3 regions of the Streptococcus mitis genome follow, and region 3 is predicted to be linked to each of the others. Evidence: predicted binding sites of a transcription regulator. Region 3 holds the regulator's gene; each other region holds the start of a gene.
The links. The regulator CtsR, encoded in region 3, represses protease genes until heat stress. The targets are predictions, from matches to a motif close to TTGGTCAAAAAAGGTCAAANA.

Region 1: the regulator CtsR is predicted to act here: its motif matches at 7,877-7,897, upstream of M594_RS07060 (ATP-dependent Clp protease ATP-binding subunit).
Region 2: the regulator CtsR is predicted to act here: its motif matches at 5,901-5,921, upstream of clpP (ATP-dependent Clp protease proteolytic subunit ClpP).

Annotation. Positions count from the first base shown of each region.
Region 1 is NZ_CP047883.1:1,433,016-1,443,158, forward strand. It holds gene M594_RS07035 (SIALI-17 repeat-containing surface protein) at 1-4,476, opposite strand, end outside; gene M594_RS07040 (bifunctional methylenetetrahydrofolate dehydrogenase/methenyltetrahydrofolate cyclohydrolase) at 4,856-5,713, opposite strand; gene M594_RS07045 (amino acid ABC transporter ATP-binding protein) at 5,867-6,601, opposite strand; gene M594_RS07050 (amino acid ABC transporter permease) at 6,601-7,284, opposite strand; gene M594_RS07055 (DUF1797 family protein) at 7,475-7,705, shown strand; gene M594_RS07060 (ATP-dependent Clp protease ATP-binding subunit) at 7,936-10,143, shown strand, end outside.
Region 2 is NZ_CP047883.1:1,460,231-1,470,373, reverse strand. It holds gene M594_RS07205 (sodium-dependent transporter) at 1-157, opposite strand, end outside; gene M594_RS07200 (MerR family transcriptional regulator) at 498-1,238, shown strand; gene M594_RS07195 (DUF1697 domain-containing protein) at 1,280-1,801, opposite strand; gene M594_RS07190 (NAD(P)/FAD-dependent oxidoreductase) at 1,850-3,022, opposite strand; gene M594_RS07185 (DegV family protein) at 3,081-3,926, opposite strand; gene M594_RS07180 (TetR/AcrR family transcriptional regulator) at 4,051-4,608, shown strand; gene M594_RS07175 (deoxycytidylate deaminase) at 4,627-5,094, shown strand; gene upp (uracil phosphoribosyltransferase) at 5,184-5,813, shown strand; gene clpP (ATP-dependent Clp protease proteolytic subunit ClpP) at 5,987-6,577, shown strand; gene M594_RS07160 (YlbG family protein) at 6,656-6,943, shown strand; gene M594_RS07155 (ABC transporter substrate-binding protein) at 7,005-8,165, shown strand; gene M594_RS07150 (branched-chain amino acid ABC transporter permease) at 8,387-9,256, shown strand; gene M594_RS07145 (branched-chain amino acid ABC transporter permease) at 9,260-10,143, shown strand, end outside.
Region 3 is NZ_CP047883.1:2,030,317-2,040,459, reverse strand. It holds gene M594_RS09805 (ABC transporter permease) at 1-462, shown strand, start outside; gene M594_RS09800 (ABC transporter substrate-binding protein) at 501-1,508, shown strand; gene M594_RS09795 (ABC transporter ATP-binding protein) at 1,508-2,236, shown strand; gene M594_RS09790 (CtsR family transcriptional regulator) at 2,355-2,813, shown strand; gene M594_RS09785 (ATP-dependent Clp protease ATP-binding subunit) at 2,815-5,247, shown strand; gene M594_RS09780 (AAA family ATPase) at 5,395-6,453, shown strand; gene pnuC (nicotinamide riboside transporter PnuC) at 6,463-7,242, shown strand; gene M594_RS09770 (NUDIX domain-containing protein) at 7,244-8,017, shown strand; gene M594_RS09765 (hypothetical protein) at 8,091-8,321, opposite strand; gene M594_RS09760 (hypothetical protein) at 8,601-9,284, shown strand; gene dusB (tRNA dihydrouridine synthase DusB) at 9,355-10,143, opposite strand, start outside.

The sequences.
Region 1 (10,143 bases), 600 kb from region 3:
ACTAAAGTTGGCTGGAACCTGATCCCAAACTACATCTTTATAGATAGTTGTTCCATTAGAATGGTAAGCACGAACATTAGCTGGCAATTGAACTGTCTCACCCTTAGGAAGAGTAAGGCTGATTTCCTCTGCAACTTGCAAGCCTTCAACTGTCACCGTTGCTTGAGCTTCAATATCTGTGCCTTCTACATGTCCTTTAAGCGTAAAGCTATGATAATGTCCCAATTCTTTTTCATCTACCTTGTCCCAAGTTACAGATACTTTGCGTGGTAAGCCCTTATCAAATTCTGCTCCAACTTCTTTAGGTAGATTCGGTTGCTGATTAATGTCTGTAGAAATAGATACAGGATGAAGTTTCAAAATCTTCTTGCTGACTTTATTTTCTTTAATCACCACTTCAGTAGTTACAGATTCTGTTTTCTCTGTTTGATTATCGATCCGAGGTGTCAAAGTCACTCTTCCCTTAGTATAGAGCAACAAGTTCTGTCCATTCACCTCAAGATGCCCACCATCAGATGATTTAGCTTCTAAGTGAATATCTGAAGCTGAAAATTCTGTTTGAGAACCATCCTCATAACTACCAATGACACGATAAGTTAAGACCTGATCTTCAGTAGCAGTTTCTTTTCCTTCCACAACTACTTCCAAACGTTTCAAGGCAGGAGCTTCCTTCACAAACTGAATTAGGTAAGTTTGAACCAAGTCACCCTTTTGGTCACTCAAGAAGACAGAGGCCTGATAACCATTATCAGCAGAAGCTTGCTGAACAGTTACTTGATAACCAGTAGTCTGAGCTCCAACACTTGGAATTGTTCCAGTGTAAGGAAGAGATACACGATAATAAGTCTTGCCAGACTCGAAGTTCTCAAGAGCTTTATCCCCAACAGTAAGTCCTGTAATGCTACTTGTTGTTTCCTTACTGCTTGCGATAAAGGTGGCAGTCACTTCACGGTCGTCATCTACCAATTTACCAATAGCCTCCGTACGTCCCCCTTCCTTGGTCAAAGCAGCAGGATCTTTCAAGGTCCAAGAAACAACATCAGTATCAATCAAACTACCATCTGTCAGAACAGCTGTGACTGTTTTATCCAAATCAGCTGCAGTTGTACCAACTGGTACTGTAGCAACTTTTGGTAACCATCTATCTAAGGCAATCACTTTTACAAGTGCCTCAGCTTTGGTTTCCAAACCTTCTACACGTCCAGATACTTTCTTCTCACCTGCGCTTGTAAGTAAGTCAGCTGGCACGTCCCAAGTTACAGACTTCTCTTCAACACTACCATCACTATAAATAGCTGTTACTGTCTGAGGTAATACAGGATTTGTGCTAACATCAGTTGTTGCTTTTACAGGAGCATAGGATACAAAGTGACGGTTTTCTTTCTTACCAGACACAGTTGCGACCGTTGCGCTATCAGAAGTTAAGCCAGCAGAATCTGCATAAAGAGTAAATTTACCTTCTTTTTCTGTTGATTTTACAATGACAACCCCTTTACCATTGAAAGCACGTCTTTGCCATGTCCCATCTGCTTGAGCTTTGTAGCGCTCACGGCTAGCTTGTTCTCCATTATCCACACCAACAATCTGTCCCTGACCATGAAGATTGAAATGAACAAGATTGTTAGCTGTCGGAACCACATTCCCATCGCCATCAACAATTTCGTAATGGATGTAGGATAGGTCTTTTCCATCTGCAGTGATAACATGCTCTTCTTTAGTCAGACGAACCCTTGCTGGCTCCCCAGCAGTTGTCACACTATCACGCGCAATTTCGTTGCCTTTTTCATCTCGAGCAATCGCAGTCAGTGTGCCTGGTTGGTATTTCACAAGCCACTCAAGATACAATTCACTTGGTTTAGCCCCCTCATGATATGGACGTCCATCTTCTGTCGTTTTCTTAGTAAATTCCTTTTTACCAAGCGACTCACCATTTAAGAACAATTCGACACTTGCAGCATTTGAGAAGGTACGAACCGGAACCTTTCCATCGACCAGCATCTTGCGATCCTTAAGTGTCTCTTCAGTCCAGTTCCAATGTGGTAAAATGCGAACAGTTGGCTTTTCTTTAGCACTATACCATTCACTACGGTAAAGGTAAAAATCATTCTTCGGTAAACCAGCCGTATCGATGATGCCGAAGTAAGAGCTCTTCACAGGTGTATTATCTTGGTTATGCCATGGAGTTGGTTCACCGATATAGTCAATTCCTGTCCAGATAAATTGTCCAGCATAGCCAGCGCGATCACGGTCAAAAGTCCATGACTCAGTAGCTGTTCTTCCCCATCCAACACGGTCATTACCATAGTCAGATTGTTCATAGTGACGATTTGGACGGTTATCGTGTCCAAGGATTTGAGCAGGATTGTAATAAGAATCACGCGTTCTAGTAGCTGAAGAGGTTTCAGAACCATAAATGAGCCAGTCTGGATGCGCTCTACGAACCGCATCATAAAAACGTTCACCATAGTTCATACCGACAGCATCCATGATTTCTGCAACTTTTAAGAAATCACCTGTTGCTGCACGACTAAATTTATTCTCACCCATGGTAACATAACGTTCGGTATCAATCGCTTTAATGACAGCCTTCAAACGTTTAGCAGTTTCGATAGAACGAGGACTACCATTTGCCTCTTCTACTTCATTTCCAAGAGACCACATGACGATAGACGGATTGTTCTTATCACGTTCTACCATTGTTCTAAGATCAAAATCAGACCACTTCTCCCCCTTCTTAGCTTCAGGATGAGTTGCATCTTGATCAAAGAACCGTCCATAGTCGTAAGTCTTCTTGCCACCATACCAAGTATCAAAAGCTTCCTCTTGCACCAAAAGACCTAAACTAGCTGCAGCATCAAGCAACTGAGGACTAGCTGGATTGTGGGTTGTTCGAATAGAGTTAACCCCCATATCTTTCAGGAGTTTTAATTTCCGATAGGTAGCCTTATAATTCTCTTCTGCACCCAAAGCTCCATTGTCATGGTGAATACTTACTCCGTGGAATTTCATGCGTTCACCATTCAGAGAGAAACCATCCTTAGCAGTCCAATTGAAATAACGGTAACCAAATGTATCTTCTGTTACATCAACTAGTTGACCTTCTTTATAAACCTTTGTTTTCAGCACATACAGTTGAGGATGATAACTTTTTGTCGTCCAAAGAGTTGGTTTATTAACTAGGATTGTTTGTCTGAAATCTGCAACTTCATTTTCTGCTAAATTCTTCGTTTCAGAGCGCACTAATTCTGAAACAACCTTGCCTTCCTTAGTAAAGATTTGTTGTTCCACAAAGACTTTAGCAGCCTTCTTATCCGTATTTTTAATCTTACTTTGAACCTGTGTTTCAACATTCCCTTCTTTTTGCTCAGCAAGTTTTGGAGTAGTGATATGATTACCATTTTCGGCAACATGGACTTTATCACGATAACTAAGAGTTACATCACGATAAATCCCACTTCCTGAATACCAACGACTACTTGGTTGCTTATTGGTCACTTGAACAGTAATTGAATTTTCACTACCATCCTTGTTTAAAAATTCTGTGATATCATATGAAAAATGATTATAGCCACTTGGATAATGTCCTATAAATTTACCATTTACATAGACCTTTGAATCCATGTAAACCCCATCAAAATTGATACGAACATCCTTATTCTTGTCTGCTTCATTTAATGTGAAAGTCTTACGATACCAAGCTGTTCCACCATTTAACTGTCCACCTTCATTACGCGCGGGAGATTTGTGATCAAAGTCAAAATAAATACTCCAATCATGAGGAAGATTCAATTTAGACCAGTCATGAACATCCACATCTTTTTTTGAAAAATCTCCTTGGGCATTTAGTTTAAAATACCAATCTTTATTAAAATCTTGTTTTCGATCCGATAATAGCTGTTTTTCCTTTTCAACTTCAGCTTTGTTTGACTCTCCAGATAGTGCTTGCGATTTTTCAGAAGAAGGTTTGATCTCAGTGTCTGCTTTCACTTGGTCCTTTTCAGAAGTTTTTTTAGAATCCTCTTTTACTTCTGTTCCAGCTGTTACTGCAGATTCAACAGGCTTTGGATTTGTCTCTTCAGATTTCTGTTTGTCCTCAGTTTTGGTTCTTTCTTCTACTTTATTTGGAGTTTCCACTTTAGGACTAGCCAATTCATGACTACCATCGTTAGCAGGTCTAGTAGTTTCTGTATCCTTAGTCACTTTATCTTCTGTCGACTCAGCTTTGGGTTTTACAAACTCACGCCCGCCATTCTCATCAGCCTTTGCGATAGCAGCTGCCACATCATCAGGAAGCTTATCTAAAGGCTGAGGTTGATGAACAGTTGTTTCTTCTGTTTGAGTATTGGATGAAGCCACTTCCTCAGCTTGTACAGCTGAAATACCAAATATACTAGCCCCAATCATTACAGATGCCGCACCTATTGCAAATTTACGAATGCTATAATGACAACGTTTATCAAAAAGTCTTTTGTTCATTAAAATCCTCATTTCTTTTTCTTGATACAAAGTAAGCGTTTACTTTATTTTAAAAAATAACCTCCTTCTGAATACACAAACAAGTACCAAGTTCGATAATATATTTTATATATTGAATATATCAAAACACACCTAAAATTGCAATCATTTTCCATCAATTTAACCTAATAAAATGGTATGCAAGATAAGTTCATTCAAAAGAAATAGGTGCAATGAAAGTAGCTTTCTATTCTAGACTCTTTCCAATACAAATTTCATTCCATTAATAGCATTTTCATACTTCAAATTTATAGTTTATGGATTCATATCATCATAGACTGCATTCATTTACATACACTACATAAAAAGAAGGTAAAACATTATTCTACCTTCTTTTTTCCTATTTTCTATCCAATGTCCGAAGTGCTGCCTGATAGGTTTGCTCCATCAGCATGGTAATGGTCATAGGACCGACACCTCCAGGAACTGGCGTAATATGGCTAGCAAGTGGGGCAACTGCCTCATAATCAACATCCCCACAGAGCTTACCATCTTCATCGCGGTTCATCCCGACATCGATGACAACTGCACCTGGTTTTACAAAGTCAGCAGTCACAAACTTGGCACGACCGATTGCAACAACCAGAATATCTGCTTTAGCAGCCACCTTGGCAAGATTATGAGTACGTGAATGGGTCAAAGTCACTGTAGCATTCTTTGCCAAAAGAAGCTGGGCCATAGGTTTTCCAACAATATTGGAACGACCGATGACGACCGCATTTTTACCTTCCAAGTCAATCCCGTATTCATGGAACATTTCCATAATTCCTGCAGGTGTAGAAGGAATCATGACTGGATGACCAGACCAAAGACGCCCCATGTTTAGGGGATGGAAACCATCTACGTCCTTTTCAGGATCAATAGCTAATAAAACTGCCTCTTCGTCAATATGTTTTGGTAATGGTAACTGGACCAAAATTCCATGCCAAGCTGGATCTTGATTGTATTTGGCAATCAAGTCTAACAATTCCTCTTGAGTAATGGTATCTGGAACTCGCACAACTTCACTACGGAATCCAGCCGCAAGGGCTGACCTCTCCTTGTTACGAACGTAGACTTGGCTGGCAGGATTGTCCCCAACCAAAATCACTACCAAACCAGGTACTAGCCCCGTTTCTGCCTTTAATCTTGCAGTCTTTTCAGCCAGCTGTCCTTGTAACTTCGCTGCTAGAGCCTTCCCATCAATAATCTGTGTCATATCACTTCTCTTTTCTTTCAAATATCTTCCATTATACCAAAAACTACTGGTCCCCTCTAACACTTCTTTCCTAGGCTATCCTATAGTTTCAAACTATAAGAAAAAGCTCTGGTCGAGCTTTTCACTAATCTTGTCTTGAAATTTTAAAATAGATTATAAAACCTTACTCAAGAAGTCTTTAGTCCGTTGTTCTTGGGTTTGTTCAAAAATCTGTTCTGGTGTTCCGTCTTCAACAACCACACCGTCTGCCATAAAGATAACACGGTCTGCCACCTCACGAGCAAATCCCATTTCATGTGTTACGATAACCATAGTCATCCCTGACTTAGCAAGGTCTTGCATAACAGCCAATACCTCACCTACCATTTCAGGGTCCAAGGCTGAAGTTGGCTCGTCAAAAAGCAAAACATCAGGTTCCATAGCTAAACCACGCGCAATAGCAATCCGCTGTTGCTGACCACCTGACAAACTCTGTGGATAAGCAGTTGCCTTATCTGGTAAACCAACTTTTTCCAAAAGCTCTTGGGCTCTCTCCTCAGCAACTGCCTTGCTCTCACCTTTGGTCTTGATAGGTGACAAGGTGATATTTTCCATCACAGTCATATTAGGAAAAAGATTAAATTGTTGGAAAACCATGCCCATCTTCTCACGCATGGCAAACAGGTCATTCTTCTTGTCCGTAATATCAACTCCCTCAAAGATAACCTTACCCTTGGTCGCTTCTTCCAACAAATTCATAGAGCGAAGCAAGGTAGATTTCCCACTCCCTGAAGGACCGATAATAACGACAACCTCTCCACGTTTAATCTCGAGATTGATGCCCTTCAATACTTCATTCTTTCCAAAGGATTTATGTAAATTTTCAATTTTTATCAAGGTTTCTGTCATTATTTCTTATCTCCTTGTCCCATACGTTTTTCAAAAGCTTTCAAGGCTACTGTCAAAATAGAGGTCATAATCAAGTAATAAAAGGCTGCAAATAAAAGTGGTGTTAAAGGTAGATAGGTTGTTGTAGAAACTGTTGTAGCCCCATTCCATAACTCCATAACACCGATAGCTGATAAGAGGGAACTATCCTTGATAATAGTGATAAATTCGTTCCCCAATGCTGGCAAGATATTTTTGATTGCTTGTGGCAAAATCACATAGCGCATCGCATTTTTAGGACGAATCCCTAAAGAATAGGCCGCCTCTAACTGACCTTTTGGAACCGCATTAATCCCAGCACGAACAGTCTCAGAAACATAGGCACCACTGTTCATAGAGATAATCAAAATCCCTGGAATCAGACGAGAAAGATCAACACCCAAAATTCCAACCTGAATAGTCGGAGCATTGATGTGCATAAGGGCAAAGGCAATCATAATCTGAACCATCATCGGTGTCCCGCGGAAAATCCAAACGTACAAGTTGGCGAGCCAAACAAGCGGTTTAAACTTTGAACGTTGCCCAAAAGCCAAGACAACACCCAAAATAGTCCCAAAAAAGACAACACAGATAGAAATGAGAACCGTCACGACAGCCCCATAGTTAAAATAAGGTAAATACTTAGGTAAAAAAGAAAAATTCATAGTCACACTGCTTTCTAAAATAGAATACTGTATGATTATAACATGTATTGAATTAAAATTCAAATCTTTTGTCTAATTTATTCAAAAAACCTTTAAGCTAGTAGAATTAGCGAGAAATCTTAGTTTTTTCTAGGCAAGTTGACCTCCTTTATGGTAAAATAGTAACGATAAGAAATGAAGGAGAATCAAAATGGAATCACATTTGGTTAGAATCATCAACCGCCTTGAAGCAATGACAAAAGACGGTGGAAATTTAAAACGTAATTTTGAACGCGAAGGAGTTGTTGTTGCAGAAGTTGCATACAGCCACGACGAAGAAAACGGCTCAATCTTTACCCTTCGTGATGTCGAAGCTCGCGAAACTTATACGTTTGACAGCATTGACTTGATTGCAATGGAGATTTACGAACTCCTTTACTAATACAAAACAAGCTGGGATTACACCCTGCATGTCTAACCAAAATCCTTTTTGTCTCACAAATAGGATTTTTTTATAGTCCAAATCCACAAATATTTTCATTATAATAACTTCTCAAAGCCTCAATCTTTTTACTTGATTTACACCCCAATCCTGTTATAATGAGAGTATAGAAATTTGACTATTATTGACCTTTGGACAGGTCAAGCTAAAGAAAGAAATGAGGTAGATGTATGCTTTGTCAAAACTGTAAAATCAATGACTCAACAATTCATCTTTATACCAATCTCAATGGAAAGCAAAAACAAATTGACCTCTGTCAAAACTGCTATAAGATTATCAAGACAGATCCTAACAATAGCCTCTTTAAAGGTATAACTGATCTGAACAATCGTGACTTTGATCCTTTCGGTGATTTCTTCAATGACCTAAATAATTTTAGACCTTCTAGCAATACTCCTCCGACTCCCCCAACCCAATCAGGTAGAGGTTACGGTGGAAATGGCGGTTATGGTTCCCAAAATCGTGGACCTGCTCAAACTCCTCCACCAAGCCAAGAAAAAGGCCTGCTGGAAGAATTTGGTATCAACGTAACTGAAATTGCCCGTCGTGGAGATATTGACCCCGTTATTGGGCGCGACGATGAGATTATCCGTGTCATAGAAATTCTCAATCGCAGAACCAAGAATAATCCTGTTCTTATCGGTGAACCAGGTGTCGGAAAAACTGCCGTTGTCGAAGGTCTAGCTCAGAAAGTAGTTGATGGAGATGTTCCCCATAAACTACAAGGCAAACAAGTCATCCGTCTGGATGTGGTTAGCCTAGTTCAAGGAACGGGTATCCGTGGACAATTTGAAGAACGCATGCAAAAACTCATGGAAGAAATTCGCAAACGTGAGGATATCATCCTCTTTATCGATGAAATCCATGAAATTGTCGGTGCTGGTTCTGCAGGCGATGGCAATATGGATGCAGGAAATATCCTCAAGCCCGCCCTTGCTCGTGGAGAACTGCAATTGGTCGGTGCTACTACCCTCAATGAATACCGTATCATTGAAAAGGATGCAGCCCTAGAGCGTCGTATGCAACCTGTTAAGGTCGATGAACCAACAGTGGAAGAAACAATCACTATCCTCAAAGGAATTCAAAAGAAATACGAAGACTACCACCACGTTCAGTATACCGATGCTGCAATTGAAGCAGCTGCAACTCTTTCCAATCGCTACATCCAAGATCGCTTCTTGCCTGACAAGGCCATCGACCTCCTGGATGAAGCTGGTTCTAAGATGAACTTGACCTTGAATTTTGTCGATCCTAAAGTAATTGATCAGCGCTTGATTGAGGCTGAAAATCTCAAATCTCAAGCTACACGAGAGGAAGATTTTGAGAAGGCGGCTTATTTCCGCGACCAGATTGCCAAGTATAAGGAAATGCAAAAGAAAAAGGTCACAGACCAAGATACTCCTATCATCAGTGAGAAAACCATTGAGCACATTATCGAGCAGAAAACCAACATTCCTGTTGGCGATTTGAAAGAGAAAGAACAATCTCAACTCATCCATCTAGCTGAAGACCTCAAGTCTCATGTTATTGGACAGGACGATGCAGTTGATAAGATAGCCAAGGCTATTCGCCGTAATCGTGTCGGTCTCGGTACGCCTAACCGCCCAATCGGAAGCTTCCTCTTCGTCGGACCAACTGGTGTCGGTAAGACAGAACTTTCCAAACAACTAGCCATTGAACTTTTTGGTTCTGCTGACAGCATGATTCGCTTTGATATGAGTGAATATATGGAAAAACACAGTGTGGCGAAATTAGTCGGTGCCCCTCCAGGTTATGTCGGCTATGACGAGGCTGGGCAATTAACTGAAAAAGTCCGCCGCAATCCCTACTCTCTTATTCTCTTGGATGAAGTAGAGAAAGCCCATCCAGATGTCATGCATATGTTCCTTCAAGTCTTGGACGATGGTCGTTTAACAGATGGACAAGGACGTACCGTTAGCTTCAAGGACGCCATCATCATCATGACTTCAAATGCAGGTACAGGTAAGGCAGAAGCCAGCGTTGGATTTGGGGCTGCTAGAGAAGGACGTACCAACTCTGTTCTCGGTGAACTCGGTAACTTCTTTAGCCCAGAGTTTATGAACCGTTTTGATGGTATTATCGAATTTAAGGCTCTCAGCAAGGACAACCTCCTTCAGATTGTCGAGCTTATGCTTGCAGACGTTAACAAGCGCCTTTCTAGCAACAACATTCATTTAGATGTAACTGAAAAGGTCAAGGAAAAATTAGTTGACCTCGGTTATGATCCAAAAATGGGGGCGCGGCCACTCCGTCGTACCATTCAAGACCATATTGAAGATGCTATCACAGACTACTACCTTGAAAACCCAAGTGAAAAAGACCTCAAGGCAGTTATGACCAGCAAGGGCAACATTCAG
Region 2 (10,143 bases), 570 kb from region 3:
TTAAAATAGTGGAAACGAGAAAGACCAGTAAAAAGCCTCCTCCACCGTTAGCAGCAGTCATGTAGGGGAATTTCCAAACGGCACCAAGTCCGATGGCTGAACCAGCAGATGCTAGGATAAAGCCCAGTTTAGAACCCCATTGAGATTTTTCAGACATAGTTAAACTCCTAAAATTAGTATTACAAAAGAAAAAGCTACTGCCCTTGGCAAATAGCCTCATAAGTACTCAAAATGAGCGTTTCTTTTGATTGATAGACTTGACTATCCTATCATGTTTTCTAAGGTCTGTCAAGAAAACCATTTTCATGTTATGATAAAGTAAAAAATTTCGCAAAAACGCTTGACTCTGACCTGAGGGGAGGGGTTATACTATCAATGTAATACTCTTCGAAAATCAAATTCAAACCACGTCAGCGTCGCCTTACCGTACTCAAGTACAGCCTGCGGCTAGCTTCCTAGTTTTCTCTTTGATTTTCATTGAGTATAAGGAGGAAATAATGTACCATATAAAAGAAGCTGCGCAGCTTTCGGGCGTCTCTGTCAAGACCCTACACCACTACGATAAGATAGGACTTTTGGTTCCTTTAAAGTCGGAAAACGGCTATCGAACCTACAGTCAGGAGGATTTGGAACGCCTTCAGGTTATTCTTTATTACAAATATCTAGGTTTTTCTTTAGAAAAAATAGCAGAGCTATTAAAGGAAGAAAGGGAAGATTTATTGCCTCATTTGACCAGGCAGTTGGACTATTTGACTCGAGAAAGGGAACATCTGGATACCTTGATTTCAACCTTGCAAAAAACCATTCAAGAACAAAAAGGAGAAAGAGAAATGAGCATTCAAGAGAAATTTGCTGGATTTAACTACCAAGACCATCAAAAATACCACCAAGAGGCGGTAGAGAAATATGGACAAGAAGTGATGGACCAAGCGCTCGAGCGCCAAAAAGGTCACGAAGACGAAGCTACGGCTGCCTTCAATCAAGTATTTCGATCCTTGTCACAAAATCTTCAAGCTGGACTGCCTGTAACAGCAACCGAAAATCAAGAAGAAGCCACTAAACTCTTGCAAGCCATCCGTACTTATGGATTCGACTGCTCTATTGAAGTATTCGGTCATATCGGTAAAGGCTACGTCTATAACCCAGAGTTTAAGGAAAACATTGACAAATTTGGAATTGGAACAGCCCAGTACACATCAGATGTGATTGCCCACTATGTCCAAACTCAGACAAAATAAAATCGGAGGAGTATTCTTCCGATTTTTACTAAATTCAAGCACTACTTGCTTAATAATTTTTCTACTACATTTAGTTTTCGCATTGTCAAATCTACATTAAAAAGCTTTTCAAGATAGTTGGTATGGAGTTTCTTTTGTTTTGCAGTTCTAGGGAGATAGAGGTAAAGACAATGGTTACCGATACAAATTTCTTCTTCACCATAATCAATTTTCAATTTTTCTAAAGGGAGACTTTGAATAGATTCTTGATAAAAAATCACGTGTATACGGTCATAAAGATAGTGTTCTTCAAACGGGTTTTCTTGGACAATTTTTTTAAAATCACTTTTGTTCTTGATTACCATTTTTAAGTCAGCACCAATATTTTCATTTATTAGAGTATGGACACGTTCTCGTATTTTTTCTAAATCTAAGTCACTTTCAAGAATGATATTCCCACTTTGAATATAGGTTCGAACTTGTTGAAAACCAGCTTCTGTCAAGATATCTACTAGATAAGACATTTTAGGGATAGCATTTTTTCCATTAGGAGTAACTCCCCTTAACAAGATAATATGTTCCAAAGTAGTTCCTTTCTTTTGGGGCTGATTTAGCCATTGAATAATTTAGATTTAGATTGGGTTTGATCCCGCCACCCAGCCAGTACAGAGGGCAGAAGTGATGTTAAAGCCACCTGTGTGGGCGTTGATATCCAGTACCTCACCAGCAAAGTGGAGGCCAGGGACCAGCTTACTTTCTAGAGTTTTAGGATTGATTTCCTTAAGACTGACACCACCCTTGGTAACAAAGGATTTAGCTAAGGACATTTTACCAGTCACAGGGATTTTTAGTCCCTTGATGGACTGGAGAAGTTGTTCTCGTTCCTTTTCAGTCAGTTGTTTGACTTTGTCAGGATAGCCTTGCACAAAAAATTCTGCCAAACGCTCAGGTAATAAAGATTTTAAAGCGTTTTTCAAGGATTTTCCCCGATTTTCTTCTAAAAATACAACCAAGTCCTCCTCAGAAAGATGAGGTAAGACATCGAGAGAGAGAAGCTCACCACCTTTGACAAAGCTAGACATACGTAGGGCAGCAGGGCCTGACAAACCAAAGTGGGTAAAGAGCAAATCGTGAGTGATGACATGCTTACCATAGCTTAGGGTCACATCGTCCAGCGAAATCCCCTGCAAGGCCTTGTGTGGAAAATCTGTCAACAAAGGACTTTCAGCTGCCTCAAGCTCAGTAATGGTGTGTTTAAAATGACGGGCAATCTCATGACCAAAACCAGTCGAACCAGTAGAAGGATAAGATTTACCACCAGTTGTGACAATGAGTTTCTCACAAGTGAAGCTTTGGTCTGCGGACTTAAGGACAAACTGTTCACCGATTTTTTTAACCGAAACAATTTCTGTTTGAGTAGCAACTTGACCACCTAGCTCAGTGATTTTCTTTTCCAAAGCCTCGATTATGGTTCGCGATTTGTCACTAGCAGGAAAGACGCGGCCGTGGTCTTCGACCTTAAGTTTAACACCATTTTCTGTAAAAAAGTTAATGATATCATGGTTATCAAACTGGGAGAAGACACTGTAGAGAAAGCGCCCATTTCTAGGGATGCCAGCGAGTAGATCGTCTAGAGTTCCGTTATTGGTGACATTGCAACGACCACCGCCAGTTCCAGCTAATTTTTTTCCAAGTTTCCGATTTTTTTCGATGAGAAGTGTTTTCTGCCCGTAAAAGCTACTGGAAATCGTAGCCATCATGCCAGCAGGACCTCCACCGATGACAATAGTATCAAAATGTTTCATAGCTCTATTGTACCACAAAAAAACAAGAGATGACGGCCACCTCTTGTCAAGAATGCAATTAATCAATTTCATACCCCATCAGCAAACCACCATCTTCTGCATAAAAACTGCAGAGACCAGATGTTGGGAGAATTTTAATATCCGCCTGTGGGAAATTTTCACGGATTCGGTCTGAGAGCTGTTGGCAACATTTCTCGTTATTGCGTTGAGCCATGACAATACGACCACCAGCATATCCTGCTTTCACTAACTCTTCATAGGCTGCCTGAATCGATTTCTTTGCTCCTCTTGCTTTTTGTAGCAATTCAAGGGTTCCAGTTTCATTAGCTTCTCCGACCATACGGATATTTAGAAGGCCAACGACCGTACCGATAAGCTTGCTCAAACGGCCGTTCTTCACCAAGTTATCGACCTTTGCTAGAACAAAGAGCAACTTGGTTTTTTCTTGATAGGCATTGATAGCTTCAACCACTTCTTCAAAAGATAAGCCCTGGTCAATCAAGTCATTCAATTTTTCTACGAGCAAGTCAACTTCCCCACCAGCAGACAAACTATCAATTACATGAATCTTAGTGTCAGGATGGTCTTCCAGATAAATATTCTTGGCCAGTTGAGCACTATTGTGACTGCCAGAAAGAGTACCGGTGATGGTTACTAGGAAAATGTTTTTGGCACCTTCAAATGCTCGCAAATAATCATCTGGGCTTGGACAAGCTGATTTTGAAGCTTCTGCAGTTGCATACATGGTTTCCATCATTTGGTCAATATCAAGACTGGCATCATCAACAAAAATCTGATCAGCTACTTGAATGGTTAAGGGGACACTTACAAAGGTCGTGTCAATAGCTGGTTTTGCCAGTTGACGATAATCACAACCAGAGTCAGCAATAATCTTCCAAGTCATAGAAATTCTCCATCTTTGTCAGTTATACATTGACAAAGGTTCTGTCTTTTTTTACAATTATATCATGAAAACCCTTGAAACAAAAGCCTCATCTGTCTGTTGTGACAAGTAGAAAGAAAATGTTATGTCTGAACGTAGAATCTCTGAAAAATCTCTTGAAAATCTCAGAAAATCAAACCAAGAATCCAATTTATTAACTAGAGAAGCCATCGAAACAGCCCTCTTGCAGCTCTTGGAAAAAAAGGACTTGACCAAGATTAGTATTTCTGAATTGGTCAAACGTGCAGGCGTTTCGCGTGCGGCTTTTTATCGCAATTATGATTCTAAAGAGGAGATTTTAGAAAGCGTCTTTAAACGAACTGTCCACAATATTATGGAACAGTTGCATCATTATGATTTAAAGACAGACCTTTATCTGGTCTGGGTTCACCTTTTTCGAGAAGCAAGAAAGGAAGCCAGAGTGATTCAACTGGCCTTGGATTACCATCTGGAAAAAATCTTTGTCCAAGCCATGCAGGAGTTTCTGGAAAAATACCATGGAAAATCAAAAGGTGTCAGCTCTTATCTTCATTCCTTCTGGAGTTCAGCCATCGTCTCAGTCCTTTTAAAATGGATCAAGGATGGCATGAAGGTACCTGCTGAAAAGATTGCAGATTTACGGTTACCATTTTTTAAAAAATAGAGAAAAAGGAGAAGAGATATGACTGAAGAAAGACTAGCATGGGATGAGTATTTTGCAGCCCAAGCTCTACTAATTGCCAATCGTTCCACTTGTAAACGTGCCAAAGTGGGCGCGATTCTGGTAAAAGATAATAAGGTTATTTCCACTGGTTACAATGGTTCGGTGTCAGGAACCGAGCATTGTATTGATCACGAATGTCTGGTCATCGAAGGCCACTGTGTTCGCACCCTTCACGCTGAGGTTAATGCTATCCTTCAAGGTGCAGAACGTGGTGTTCCTAAAGGCTTTACAGCCTATGTGACCCATTTTCCTTGTCTCAACTGTACAAAACAATTGCTGCAGGTCGGCTGCAAGCGCGTGGTTTATATCAACCAGTACCGAATGGACGACTACGCCCAATACCTCTATCAAGAAAAAGGAACAGAATTGACCCATTTACCACTTGAGACAGTACAGACAGCTCTTAAAGAGGCTGATTTAATGTGAAAAATTATCAAAAATAAATGGTTTAGAAAGATTTTTAAACCGTTTTTTGGTATAATAAGAAGAATAAATTGAAAGAAGGAATTCCAAAAATGGGAAAAATTGAAGTTATTAATCATCCACTGATTCAACACAAATTGTCAATCTTGCGTCGTACAGATACTTCTACAAAAGCTTTTCGTGAGCTAGTAGATGAGATTGCAATGTTGATGGGGTATGAAGTACTTCGTGATCTTCCACTAGAAGATGTAGAAATCGAAACACCAATCACAAAAACAGTTCAAAAACAATTGGCAGGTAAGAAATTGGCTATCGTTCCAATCTTGCGTGCAGGTATCGGGATGGTGGATGGACTTTTGAGCTTGGTTCCAGCTGCTAAAGTTGGCCACATCGGTATGTACCGTGATGAAGAAACGCTTCAACCAGTTGAGTACTTGGTGAAATTGCCTGAAGATATTGACCAACGTCAAATTTTTGTCGTAGACCCAATGTTGGCAACAGGTGGCTCAGCAATCTTAGCTGTTGATTCTCTTAAAAAACGTGGCGCGTCAAATATCAAATTTGTCTGCCTTGTATCTGCTCCAGAAGGTGTAAAAGCCCTTCAAGAAGCTCATCCAGATGTAGAAATCTTTACAGCAGCCTTGGATGAACGCTTGAACGAACACGGTTATATCGTTCCAGGTCTTGGGGATGCTGGGGACCGCTTGTTCGGTACGAAATAAAATCGAAAAGAAGAATGAATTGGAAAAGAATTTCCAGTCGTGAAAGGAGGTTGAATTTTTGTTTCTGTCTGATGAAAACAGAGCAAAAATTTGACCTTTTTTGACCAAGATATTATAATAGTCTTATCTTCAGTCATTTGACCAACAAAATTAAAACTCAAAAGGAGAAATGAATGATTCCTGTAGTTATTGAACAAACAAGTCGTGGAGAACGTTCCTACGATATTTACTCACGTCTTCTCAAAGACCGCATCATCATGCTGACAGGTCCAGTTGAAGACAATATGGCTAACTCTGTTATTGCCCAATTGCTTTTCTTGGATGCCCAAGACAGTACAAAAGATATTTACCTTTATGTCAATACACCTGGTGGTTCAGTTTCAGCTGGTTTGGCAATCGTTGATACCATGAACTTTATCAAGGCAGATGTCCAAACTATCGTTATGGGGATGGCTGCATCTATGGGGACGGTCATTGCATCAAGTGGAGCAAAAGGCAAACGTTTCATGCTTCCAAATGCAGAGTATATGATCCACCAACCAATGGGTGGTACAGGTGGTGGTACTCAACAAACCGATATGGCGATTGCTGCAGAACACTTGCTCAAAACTCGTAACATCTTGGAAAAAATCTTGGCTGAAAATTCAGGTCAGTCAATCGAAAAAGTCCATGCAGATGCAGAACGCGATAATTGGATGAGCGCCCAAGAAACACTTGAATATGGCTTTATTGATGAAATCATGGCCAACAATTCATTGAACTAATGATTAAAGAAGGCAAACTCGACTGAGTTTGCTTTTTTTGGTATAATAGGGGGAGATTTCTTAGAAAGAGGATTTATCATGTTTGAAAAAGTCAATCGATCTGGCTTGATTATCTATCTTTACTATAATCGTGATGCAAAAAAACTGCAGGATTATGGAGATATTACCTATCATTCCAAGAAACATCGTTACTTACAACTCTATGTTCCAACTCAAGAAATGGAGCAATTGGTCGGGCGCTTGGGCAAGGAAAAGTTTATAAAAAAAGTCAGAGTTTGTCATATCCAAGAGTTGGAAACACCCTTTGTGGGCAATCTTTATCGAAGGGAAAACGTTATCATCGAAAAAGTTCAAGAAAAGTGTTGACAATTTTCTGATAATTCGGTATATTCTTAACATGCTATTTAAGAATAAGGAGACAAAAAAGATGAAGAAAAAATTTGCCCTATCGTTTGTGGCGCTTGCAAGTGTAGCACTTCTTGCAGCCTGTGGAGAAGTGAAGTCTGGAGCGTCAAACGCTGCTGGTAACTCAGTAGATGAAAAGACAATCAAAATCGGATTTAACTTCGAGGAAACTGGTGCCGTAGCAGCTTACGGTACATCTGAACAAAAAGGTGCCCAATTGGCCGTTGATGAAATCAATGCAGCAGGTGGTATCGACGGAAAACAAATCGAAGTAGTCGATAAAGATAATAAGTCTGAAACAGCTGAGGCGGCTTCAGTAACAACTAACCTTGTAACTCAATCTAAAGTATCAGCAATCGTAGGACCTGCGACATCTGGTGCGACTGCAGCTGCGGTAGCGAACGCTACAAAAGCAGGTGTTCCATTGATTTCGCCAAGTGCGACTCAAGATGGATTGACTAAAGGTCAAGATTACCTCTTTATCGGAACTTTCCAAGATAGCTTCCAAGGAAAAATTATCTCAAACTATGTTTCTGAAAAATTGCAAGCTAAGAAAGTTGTTCTTTACACTGACAATGCCAGCGACTATGCTAAAGATATTGCCAAAGCCTTCCGTGAAGCTTACAAAGGTGAAATCGTTGCAGATGAAACTTTCGTAGCAGGTGACACAGACTTCCAAGCAGCCCTTACAAAAATGAAAGGGAAAGACTTTGATGCTATCATCGTTCCTGGTTACTACACTGAAGCTGGTAAAATTGTAAACCAAGCGCGTGGTATGGGAATTGACAAACCAATCGTTGGTGGTGATGGATTTAACGGTGAAGAGTTTGTACAACAAGCAACTGCTGAAAAAGCATCAAACATCTACTTTATCTCAGGTTTCTCAACTACTGTAGAAGTTTCAGCTAAAGCAAAAGCCTTCCTTGATGCTTATCGTGCTAAGTACAACGAAGAGCCTTCAACATTTGCAGCCTTGGCTTATGATTCAGTTCACCTTGTAGCAAACGCAGCAAAAGGTGCTAAAAACTCTGGTGAAATCAAGGATAACCTTGCTAAAACAAAAGATTTTGAAGGTGTAACTGGTCAAACAAGCTTTGATGCAGACCACAACACAGTCAAAACTGCTTACATGATGACCATGAACAATGGTAAGGTTGAAGCAGCAGAAGTTGTAAAACCATAATAGAAAAATGTTGAAATAGGGAATGAGCCTCTGACTCACTCCCTGTTTCGATGTTTAATACTCTTCAAAAATCAAATTCAAACTGCGTCAACGTCGCCTTGCCGTACTCAAGTACAGCCTGTGGCTAGTTTCCTAGTTTGCTCTTTGATTTTTATTGAGTATAAGAACTTATAAAAAGTGAGGGAAAACCCTCGAAATTATAAATAGAAAGAGTGAATCTTATGCTCCAACAACTAGTAAATGGTTTGATTCTAGGTAGTGTTTATGCGCTGTTAGCCCTAGGATATACCATGGTTTACGGAATTATCAAGCTCATCAACTTCGCCCACGGTGATATTTATATGATGGGAGCCTTTATCGGTTATTTCTTGATTAATTCTTTCCAAATGAATTTCTTTGTAGCTCTTATTGTAGCTATGTTAGCGACAGCCATTCTTGGTGTCGTGATTGAGTTCCTTGCTTACCGACCTTTGCGTCACTCTACTCGTATTGCTGTTTTGATTACGGCTATTGGGGTTTCTTTCCTATTGGAGTATGGGATGGTCTATCTGGTTGGTGCCAATACCCGTGCCTTCCCTCAAGCGATTCAAACAGTTCGCTATGATTTGGGACCAATCAGCTTAACAAATGTGCAGTTAATGATCTTGGCCATTTCCTTGATTTTGATGATTTTGTTACAAGTCATTGTCCAAAAAACAAAGATGGGGAAAGCCATGCGTGCTGTATCTGTAGATAGCGATGCGGCACAATTGATGGGGATCAATGTAAACCGTACTATCAGCTTTACCTTTGCTTTGGGTTCAGCTCTTGCTGGTGCAGCTGGTGTTCTGATTGCCCTCTATTATAACTCTCTTGAGCCTTTGATGGGGGTTACTCCAGGTCTTAAGTCTTTCGTTGCCGCAGTACTTGGTGGTATCGGGATTATTCCTGGTGCGGCTCTTGGTGGTTTTGTGATTGGTTTATTGGAAACTTTTGCGACAGCCTTTGGAATGTCAGACTTCCGTGATGCCATTGTTTATGGAATCCTGTTGTTGATCTTGATTGTCCGCCCAGCAGGTATTCTTGGTAAAAATGTGAAAGAGAAGGTGTAAACGATGAAGGAAAATTTAAAAGTTAATATTCTATGGTTACTCCTTTTATTAGCTGGCTATGGCTTGATTAGTGTACTGGTTTCAGTCGGAGTACTCAACCTATTCTATGTACAGATTTTACAACAAATTGGAATTAATATTATTTTGGCTGTTGGTCTCAACTTAATCGTTGGTTTTTCAGGACAATTTTCACTTGGGCATGCTGGTTTCATGGCGATTGGTGCCTATGCCGCTGCTATTATTGGATCTAAATCACCAACCTACGGTGCCTTCTTTGGAGCTATGCTGATAGGGGCTTTGCTTTCAGGAGCAGTTGCCTTGCTTGTCGGAATTCCAACCTTGCGCTTGAAGGGGGATTACCTTGCGGTGGCGACTCTAGGTGTTTCTGAAATTATCCGTATCTTTATCATCAATGGCGGAAGCCTTACAAATGGTGCGGCAGGTATCTTGGGAATTCCTAACTTTACAACTTGGCAAATGGTTTACTTCTTTGTCGTGATTACAACTATTGCAACCTTGAACTTCTTGCGTAGTCCAATTGGTCGTTCAACCCTTTCTGTTCGTGAGGATGAAATCGCTGCTGAGTCAGTTGGGGTTAATACGACTAAAATTAAAATCATCGCCTTTGTCTTTGGTGCCATTACTGCAAGTATTGCAGGGTCACTTCAGGCAGGATTTATCGGTTCAGTTGTACCGAAAGATTACACTTTCATCAACTCAATCAATGTTTTGATTATTGTTGTATTTGGTGGACTTGGTTCCATTACAGGTGCAATCGTTTCAGCTATTGTTCTGGGAATTTTGAATATGCTTCTCCAAGATGTTGCTAGCGTGCGTATGATTATCTACGCTTTGGCTTTGGTATTGGTAATGATTTTCAGACCAGG
Region 3 (10,143 bases):
GTCGTTCAGACCATTCCGACTATTGCCATAGCTCCTATCTTGGTCTTGTGGCTCGGTTATGGGATTTTGCCCAAGATTGTCTTGATTATCTTGACGACAACCTTTCCTATCATCGTCAGCATCTTGGACGGTTTTAGGCACTGTGACAAGGATATGCTGACCTTGTTTAGTCTGATGCGAGCCAAACCTTGGCAAATTCTTTGGCATTTTAAAATCCCAGTCAGTTTGCCTTACTTTTATGCAGGTCTGAGGGTCAGTGTCTCCTACGCTTTTATCACAACAGTAGTATCTGAGTGGTTGGGAGGCTTTGAAGGACTAGGTGTCTACATGATTCAGTCCAAGAAATTGTTTCAGTATGATACCATGTTCGCTATTATTATTCTGGTATCGATTATCAGCCTTCTTGGTATGAAATTGGTCGATGTCAGCGAGAAATATGTTATTAAATGGAAACGTTCGTAGAATTAGAATGTTTCGGAAAAAGAAAAGAGGAAATCAAAATGAAAAAAACATGGAAAGTGTTTTTAACTGTTTTAACAGCTCTTGTAGCTGTTGTGCTTGTGGCCTGTGGTCAAGGAACTGCTTCCAAGGACAACAAAGAAGCAGAACTTAAGAAGATTGACTTTATCCTAGACTGGACACCAAATACCAACCACACAGGGCTTTATGTGGCTAAGGAAAAAGGCTACTTCAAGGAAGCTGGGGTGGATGTTGATTTGAAATTGCCACCAGAAGAAAGTTCTTCTGACTTGGTTATTAACGGTAAGGCACCATTTGCAGTCTATTTCCAAGACTATATGGCTAAAAAATTGGAAAAAGGGGCAGGAATTACTGCCGTTGCAGCTATCGTAGAACACAATACATCAGGAATCATCTCTCGTAAATCTGACAATGTAGCTAGTCCAAAAGACTTGGTTGGTAAGAAATACGGAACTTGGAATGACCCAACTGAACTTGCTATGTTGAAAACCTTGGTAGAATCACAAGGTGGGGACTTTGAGAAGGTTGAAAAAGTACCAAATAACGACTCAAACTCAATTACACCGATTGCCAATGGAGTATTTGATACTGCATGGATCTACTACGGATGGGATGGTATCCTTGCCAAATCTCAAGGTGTAGATGCTAACTTTATGTACTTGAAAGACTACGTTAAAGAATTTGACTATTACTCACCAGTCATCATTGCTAACAACGACTACCTCAAAGACAACAAAGAAGAAGCACGTAAAGTCATCCAAGCTATCAAAAAAGGATACCAATATGCTATGGAGCATCCAGAGGAAGCAGCTGATATCCTCATCAAAAATGCACCTGAACTCAAGGAAAAACGTGACTTTGTCATCGAATCTCAAAAATACTTGTCAAAAGAATACGCAAGCGACAAGGAAAAATGGGGGCAATTTGATGCAGCTCGCTGGAATGCCTTCTACAAATGGGATAAAGAAAATGGTATCCTTAAAGAAGACTTGACAGACAAAGGCTTCACCAACGAATTTGTGAAATAATGACAGAAATAAGACTAGAACACGTCAGTTATGCCTACGGACAAGATAGGATTTTAGAGGATATCAATCTGAAAGTGACTTCAGGTGAAGTGGTTTCTATCCTAGGCCCAAGTGGTGTTGGTAAGACTACGCTTTTCAACTTAATTGCGGGGATTTTAGAAGTTCAGTCAGGGAGAATTGTCCTTGATGGTGAAGAAAATCCCAAGGGGCGCGTGAGTTATATGTTACAAAAGGATCTGCTCTTGGAGCACAAGACGGTGCTTGGTAATATCATTCTGCCCCTCTTGATTCAAAAGGTGGATAAGGCAGAAGCTATTGCTCGCGCAGATGAAATTCTTGCGACCTTCCAGTTGACAGCTGTAAGAGATAAATACCCTCATGAACTCAGTGGTGGGATGCGCCAGCGTGTAGCCTTACTCCGGACTTACCTTTTCGGGCACAAGCTCTTTCTCTTAGATGAGGCCTTTAGCGCCTTGGATGAGATAACCAAGATGGAACTCCATGCTTGGTATCTGGAGATTCACAAGCAGTTGCAATTGACGACCCTGATTATTACGCATAGTATTGAGGAGGCCCTCAATCTCAGCGACCGTATCTATATCTTGAAAAATCGCCCTGGGCAGATTGTTTCAGAAATTAAACTAGATTGGTCTGAAGATGAGGACAAGGAAGTTCAAAAAATTGCCTACAAACGTCAAATCTTGGCAGAATTAGGCTTAGATAAGTAGAAAAATAGGGAGTTGGTGAAGATTATCCTTTACCAGCGCCCTTTTTCTTTTAAAAATGAGAAAATTTCGGTATAATAGTCAAAGATAGTCAAGGTTTAAAGAGAGAGGTGGGTTTGTAATGAGATTTAAAAATACATCGGATCATATTGAGGCCTACATCAAGGCGATTTTAGATCAATCTGGAATTGTGGAGTTGCAACGGAGTCAGTTGGCAGATACTTTTCAGGTTGTTCCCAGTCAGATTAACTATGTGATCAAGACACGCTTTACGGAAAGTAGGGGCTACTTGGTTGAAAGTAAGCGTGGTGGCGGAGGCTATATTCGTATAGGACGGATTGAGTTTTCTAGTCATCATGAAATGCTCAAGGAGCTGCTTTACTCAATTGGTGAGCGGATCAGTCAAGAAATTTATGAGGATATTCTACAGCTTTTGGTTGAGCAGGAATTGATGAGCAAGCAGGAGATGAATTTGCTGGTAGCAGTAGCTTTGGATCGCGTTCTAGGAGAAGAAGCACCAGTCCTTCGAGCAAACATGCTACGACAGGTCATACAAGAGGTAGATAGAAAAGGGAAGTAAGATGAACTATTCAAAAGCGTTGAATGAATGTATCGAAAGTGCCTACATGGTTGCTGGCCATTTTGGAGCTCGTTATCTAGAGTCTTGGCATTTGTTGATTGCCATGTCCAATCACAGTTATAGTGTGGCAGGGGCGACTTTAAATGATTATCCATATGAGATGGACCGTTTAGAAGAGGTGGCTTTGGAACTGACTGAAACAGACTATAGCCAGGATGAAACTTTTACGGAATTGCCGTTTTCCCATCGTTTGCAGGTTCTTTTTGACGAAGCAGAGTATGTAGCGTCAGTGGTCCATGCTAAGGTGCTAGGGACAGAGCACCTCCTTTATGCGATTTTGCATGATGGCAATGCCTTGGCGACTCGTATCTTGGAGAGGGCTGGTTTTTCTTATGAAGACAAGAAAGATCAGGTCAAGATTGCTGCCCTTCGTCGAAATTTAGAAGAACGTGCAGGTTGGACTCGTGAAGACCTCAAGGCTTTACGTCAACGTCATCGTACAGTAGCTGACAAGCAAAATTCTATGGCCAATATGATGGGCATGCCGCAGACTCCGAGCGGTGGTCTCGAGGACTATACGCATGATTTGACAGAGCAAGCGCGTTCTGGCAAGTTAGAACCAGTCATCGGTCGGGACAAGGAAATCTCGCGTATGATTCAAATATTGAGTCGGAAGACAAAGAATAATCCTGTCTTGGTTGGAGATGCTGGTGTCGGGAAAACTGCTCTGGCGCTTGGTCTTGCCCAGCGAATTGCTAGTGGGGATGTACCTGTGGAAATGGCTAAGATGCGCGTGTTAGAGCTGGATTTGATGAATGTCGTTGCAGGGACACGTTTCCGTGGTGACTTTGAAGAACGCATGAACAATATCATCAAGGATATTGAGGAAGATGGGCAAGTCATCCTCTTTATCGATGAACTTCATACCATCATGGGTTCTGGGAGTGGAATTGATTCGACTCTGGATGCGGCCAATATCTTGAAACCAGCCTTGGCGCGTGGAACTTTGAGAACGGTTGGTGCGACCACTCAGGAAGAATACCAAAAACACATCGAAAAAGATGCGGCCCTTTCTCGTCGATTCGCCAAAGTGACGATCGAAGAGCCAAGTGTGGCCGACAGTATGGTCATTTTGCAAGGTTTGAAGGTGACTTATGAGAAACATCACCGTGTGCAAATCACAGATGAAGCGGTTGAAACAGCTGTCAAGATGGCCCATCGTTACTTGACTAGCCGTCACTTGCCAGATTCTGCTATTGACCTCTTAGATGAAGCAGCAGCAACAGTGCAAAATAAGGCTAAGCATGTAACAGCAGATGATTCTGGCTTAAGTCCAGCTGACAAGGCCTTGATGGATGGCAAGTGGAAACAGGCAGCCCAGCTAATCGCAAAAGAAGAGGAAGTGCCTGTCTATAAAGACTTGGTGACAGAGTCTGATATTTTGACTACCTTGAGTCGCTTGTCAGGTATTCCAGTCCAAAAACTGACCCAGACTGATGCTAAAAAATATCTGAATCTGGAAGCTGAATTGCACAAACGTGTCATCGGTCAAGATCAAGCAGTTTCAAGCATTAGCCGTGCCATTCGCCGCAACCAGTCAGGGATTCGCAGTCACAAGCGTCCGATTGGTTCCTTTATGTTCCTAGGGCCTACAGGTGTCGGTAAGACCGAATTGGCCAAGGCTCTGGCAGAAGTTCTTTTTGACGACGAATCAGCTCTTATCCGCTTTGATATGAGTGAGTATATGGAGAAATTCGCAGCCAGCCGTCTCAACGGAGCTCCTCCGGGTTATGTGGGTTATGAAGAAGGTGGGGAGTTGACCGAGAAAGTTCGCAACAAACCATACTCTGTTCTCCTCTTTGACGAGGTAGAGAAGGCCCACCCAGACATCTTTAATGTTCTCTTGCAGGTCTTGGATGATGGGGTCTTAACAGATAGCAAGGGGCGCAAGGTTGACTTTTCAAATACCATTATTATCATGACGTCAAACCTTGGTGCGACAGCCCTTCGTGATGACAAGACTGTCGGATTTGGAGCTAAGGACATTCGTTTTGACCAGGAAAATATGGAAAAACGCATGTTTGAAGAGCTGAAAAAAGCTTATAGGCCGGAGTTTATCAACCGTATTGATGAAAAGGTGGTCTTCCATAGCCTGTCTAGCGACCATATGCAGGAAGTGGTGAAAATTATGGTTAAACCTTTAGTGGCAAGTTTGGCTGAAAAAGGTATTGACTTGAAATTACAAGCTTCCGCACTGAAATTGTTGGCCAATCAAGGATATGACCCAGAGATGGGAGCTCGTCCACTTCGCAGAACCCTGCAAACAGAAGTGGAAGACAAGTTGGCAGAACTTCTTCTCAAGGGAGAATTAGAGGCAGGCAGCACACTTAAGATTGGTGTTAAAGCAGGCCAGTTAAAATTTGATATTGCATAAAAATGGAGAATCAAGAGCAATCTTGGTTCTCTTTTTCGCTACTTTTTTATAAAAAACAATAAAAAACTATTGACAAAACAAAAATATAGTTTATAATAAAAACATAGATAATAAAAATATCAAAAATCATAAAAAGGTAATGCGTTTATGAAAAAGAAAACAGCAGTGGTATTTGGAACCTTTGCTCCGCTTCATCAAGGACATATCGATCTAATCCAGCGAGCCAAACGGCAGTGTGACCAGGTCTGGGTTGTCGTTTCAGGTTATGAGGGCGACAGAGGGGAACAGGTAGGCTTAACGCTTCAAAAAAGATTCCGCTATATCCGAGAGGCCTTTCGTGATGACGAGTTGACCTCCGTTTGCAAGTTGGATGAGACTAATCTTCCCCGTTACCCTATGGGCTGGCAGGAGTGGTTGAATCAGATGTTTGCGGAGATTTCCTATGATGAAACCCAGCAAGAACTAATTTTCTTTGTGGGAGAAGCAGACTACCAGCAAGAATTATCAAATCATGGCTTTGAGACTGTCTTGAAAGAAAGAAAGTTTGGTATCTCAGCGACTATGATTCGAGAAAATCCAAGCAAATATTGGAAATATATCGCTCAACCCTTCCGTCGTCAGTTTACAAAGAAGGTGCTGATTATGGGAAGTGCCAGCAATGGGAAGACCACTCTGGCCAAGGATTTGGCAAGGTATTACGATGCGCCAGTCAGCCTGGAATACGCACGTGAGTACCAGATTAAAAACAATGTCCGCGACGATGAATTGACTCCAAAGGATTATTATTATCTCCTTTTGGGGCAGTATGATCAAACCTCTAAGTTAATCGACAGTAATGCCAATAGGGGATTGGTGATAGCAGACACCAACTCCTTAGTAACCAAGGGCTACTATGATTATTACATGGAGACCGAGGACCAAGGGGACTTATCAGGAGAAACCTTTGACAATCTCTTTGTCTCTATCTTGGCTAAGGAAAAATGGGACTTGATTCTCTTTGTGCAACCTGTCGGCTCCTATGTCAATGATGGGTTTAGAGATATGACCATGGCAGAAGACCATATTCGTCATAGTTTTTCCCAGCATTTGGACCAGATTAGGGAGGACTACTTAGCAAACATTCCACTAGTTTATCTAGCAGAAGATTATCTAGGAAATTATGAGGCAGCAAAAGTGGCTATTGATGCCATTTACCAAGCAGATTAGGAGAAAAATATGAAAAAACTAACTAAAAAAATCACACAATTTATCGAAAACTTTAAAAATGTCCATGCGGAAGCCCGCAAGATCGGTTTTGCAGGAATCATGAACCTGCTCTGGAAAGATCTCTTTGTCGGCCGTAGCCTCTTCCAGTGGTTGTATCTTATTGTCCTGTCAAGTGTTCCCTTGATCTTGGAATTCACGCAAAATACAGAAAGTCATGACTGGATGAGCTTGTTTGCATCTTGGACTGGGATTGTCTGTGTTATCTTGGTAGCAGAAGGGCGTGCAAGCAATTATCTCTTTGGGGCCATTAACTCTGCTATCTATTTGATTTTGGCTATGAATGCGACTTTTTATGGCGAAGTTTTGACGACCGTTTACTTCTTTGTCATGCAGCCGATTGGTCTCTATGCTTGGTTATCAAATCGTATCAATGACCAAGAAAAAGCAGAAGAATCCCACTTTGAAGCTAAGAAATTATCTGTTTTTGACTGGCTCAAGTACTTAGCCTTAACTGCTATCATCTGGATTAGTATGGGCTTAGCTTACCAAAGTATCCATAGTGCTCGCCCTTTCCGTGATAGTGTTACCGATGCGACCAATGGTGTCGGCCAGCTCTTGATGACACGTCTCTATCGTGAGCAATGGATTTTCTGGATTGCAACCAATCTCTTTAGTATCTACCTCTGGTGGGGTGAAAATATCCATATTCAAGGGATGTACTGGGTTTACACACTCAATAGTCTAGTAGGTTGGTACCAATGGACCAAGGCAGTTCGTAAGGAGGCATAAAATGACGGACACGATGATTCCAGCAGGGATGACGGAAAAAGAATATTTTGAAATTCATGCCAGTCAGGAGGAGTTTTTGGATTGGTACTACAAGCAGGAACTTCCTCAATACGAAAAACCAAGTGTGACGGTGGATATGGTAGCCTACTGCTTTGTCGAAGGAAAGATCAAGCTCTTATTAATTCGTCGCAAGGCTCATCCATATCAAAATTGTTTGGCCTTAGTTGGAGGATTTATGGACAAGGGCGAAGATGCTGCGCATGCCTGTCAGCGTGAGGTGAGAGAAGAAGTTAATCTCGATCTTCCTTTGGAAAAAATCGAGCAATTGATGACCGTATCGACCCCCGGCCGTGACCCACGGGGCTGGACAGTGACCATTGCCCACTTGGTTTATTTGCCTAGTCGTGCATTAGAACTTGTTCAAGCAGGAGACGATGCCAAGGATGTGGTTTTTGTAGATGTCGATTTTCAGACGGGCAAGTGCTTCTTAGAGGGAGTAGAGTTGGAGGAGCAAGCCTTCGCTTTTGACCATTATGCCATTATCCAAGAATCCATCAAACGAATCCAAGGCCGTCTCGACTGGAACCCAACCTTCCTCTATCTGCTAGAGGAGGAGTTCACTGTCTACGAAGGGACTGAACTGGTCAATCTCATCAACCCCGGTCGTCCAATCGTCAGCAATAACTTTCTCGTAAAATATGGCGAGTACGTAGAAGAGGTCGGGCTCAAACGAGTACCTAAAAAGAAACCAAGAAAAACCTATCGACTGAAATAAAAAACGAGGCCGGGACAAAGTTCCCGACCTCTTTATGTACCATCATGAAATGGTTTTGCTGTTGCGACTGTTTTTAGGGATGGCTATCTTTCTTAGAATTACTCAACAGGTGAGTAAAGAAGTCTTTGTATCGATACTTGAGATAGTTCTCATGTAAAAATAACAAAGCGATATAAACAATCAAAAAGATTGTAGTCAGATAAAACACATCAAATGCAGTTCGCGCATAGTAAGCGGCTGATTGATAAGAGCCAATTGCTCCCAAAATCAACCAAGGAAGATACTTATAATACTTATTTAGCATAAGAGTGCACCTCCTATATTCTATTTCAATGTTATTATATTTATTTGCAGTTAAAGTTGCAAGCGATTACACAAAAAACGAATTCAAATTTTTAATAAGAAAATCTCCTGTTTTTCTGTTTTATTACGAATAGAAGAGTAGGAGGAGTAAATGTATCTAAATTATTTAAGATTTTTAAAATAGTTTAGATAAATTGTTGACATATTCAAATTTGAATGTTACAATTATATTACAAAAAGATTTCTTTATATTTCTAAAACGTTACAAAGGAGTAGAAAAATGAAAAAGAAAACCTATATCAAATTGATGGCAGCAACTGTATTGGCTTCTACCTTGCTATTAGGAGCTTGTGGAAATAAAAAGGAAACAACTCAAGCAAGCAGTTCTGCTAAGACAAGCCAGTCATCAAGTTCTAAAGCAACTTCTTCTAACAAAGAAAGCAAGACTCAGAAGTCCTCAAGTTCAGCTTCATCTGAAAAGGCTAAGGCGTCTACTGATCAATCTTCAGCAACTGCAACGCCATCACAAGCGGCACCTGCACCAGAGCAAAGACAAGGTCAAGAAGTGGCTAGTCAACAAACTCCTGCTCAGACTCCTTCAACTCAACAAGCTCCTCAAGCCCAATCTAACCAATCAAGCTATGATCCTACAACTGACCGCAAACTTCAAGACAAACAAGCAGAGCAAAATAAACGCTACAAGGGTGTTTTAACCATGGTAGATGGTGATTTCTCAGCTGCAGCGGGCAATTGGAAGGGAGCAAATGGCGAAACCATCACAGTTTCATCAGGTGGTCAATTTACAGTAGAATCTTCTGATGGAAAGAAAGAAAATTACTCTATCAAAGGCTATTCTTATACTCTTGATGATGGTAAGTATAATGCCAAAATTGGTGGAGGAAAAATCATCCAAATTACAACAGGAGCGGATGGTAAGGTTTCCAGTGTTGCTTTGAGTCAATAATAATCCTCAGTATTTGAATTTTTACAATCAAAAACCCGTAACCTTTAAGAGAGTTACGGGTTTTAAACTTTTAAGCCTTATCCAACTGCAAGAGGGCTTCAATCTCTGCCAGAGTGCTAGCTTGTGAAATAGCTCCACGGAGTTTGGCTGCGCCAGATGTCCCCCGGAGGTAGTGAGGAGCGAGGCCGCGGAATTCACGAACGGCTACGTTTTCCCCTTTGAGGTTAATCAAACGTTTCAAGTGTTCATAGGCGATTTTCATCTTATCTTCAAAGGTCAAATCAGGTAGGATTTCTCCTGTTTCAAAGTAATGATTGATTTGGTTGAAGAGGTAAGGATTTCCCATGGCAGCGCGGCCAATCATGACTGCGTCAGCACCAACTTCTTCGATACGCTGTTTGGCTTCTTGGACAGTACGGATATCACCGTTGGCGATGAATGGAATCTTGGTCAAAGCTTGAGCGACCTTGTGAAGGGTCTCAAGGTCTGCATGACCTGTATACATTTGTTCGCGGGTACGGCCATGCATAGCAAGGGCAGAAACACCCGCAGCTTCAGCAGCGAGGGCATTTTCTACTGCCAGAGATGGATCCGCCCAGCCGGTACGCATTTTGACAGTAAGTGGGATATCAAGGACAGATTGGACCTTGTTGATGATCGAGTAAATCTTGTCTGGATCCTTGAGCCACATAGCACCAGCTTCGTTCTTCACGATTTTGTTAACTGGACAGCCCATGTTGATATCCACGATATCGGTCTTAGTGTTTTCTTGGATGAATTCTGCTGCGCGTGCTAGGCTGTCTTCATCACTTCCAAAAAGTTGGATAGAAACTGGGTTTTCTCCTTCATCAATATGAAG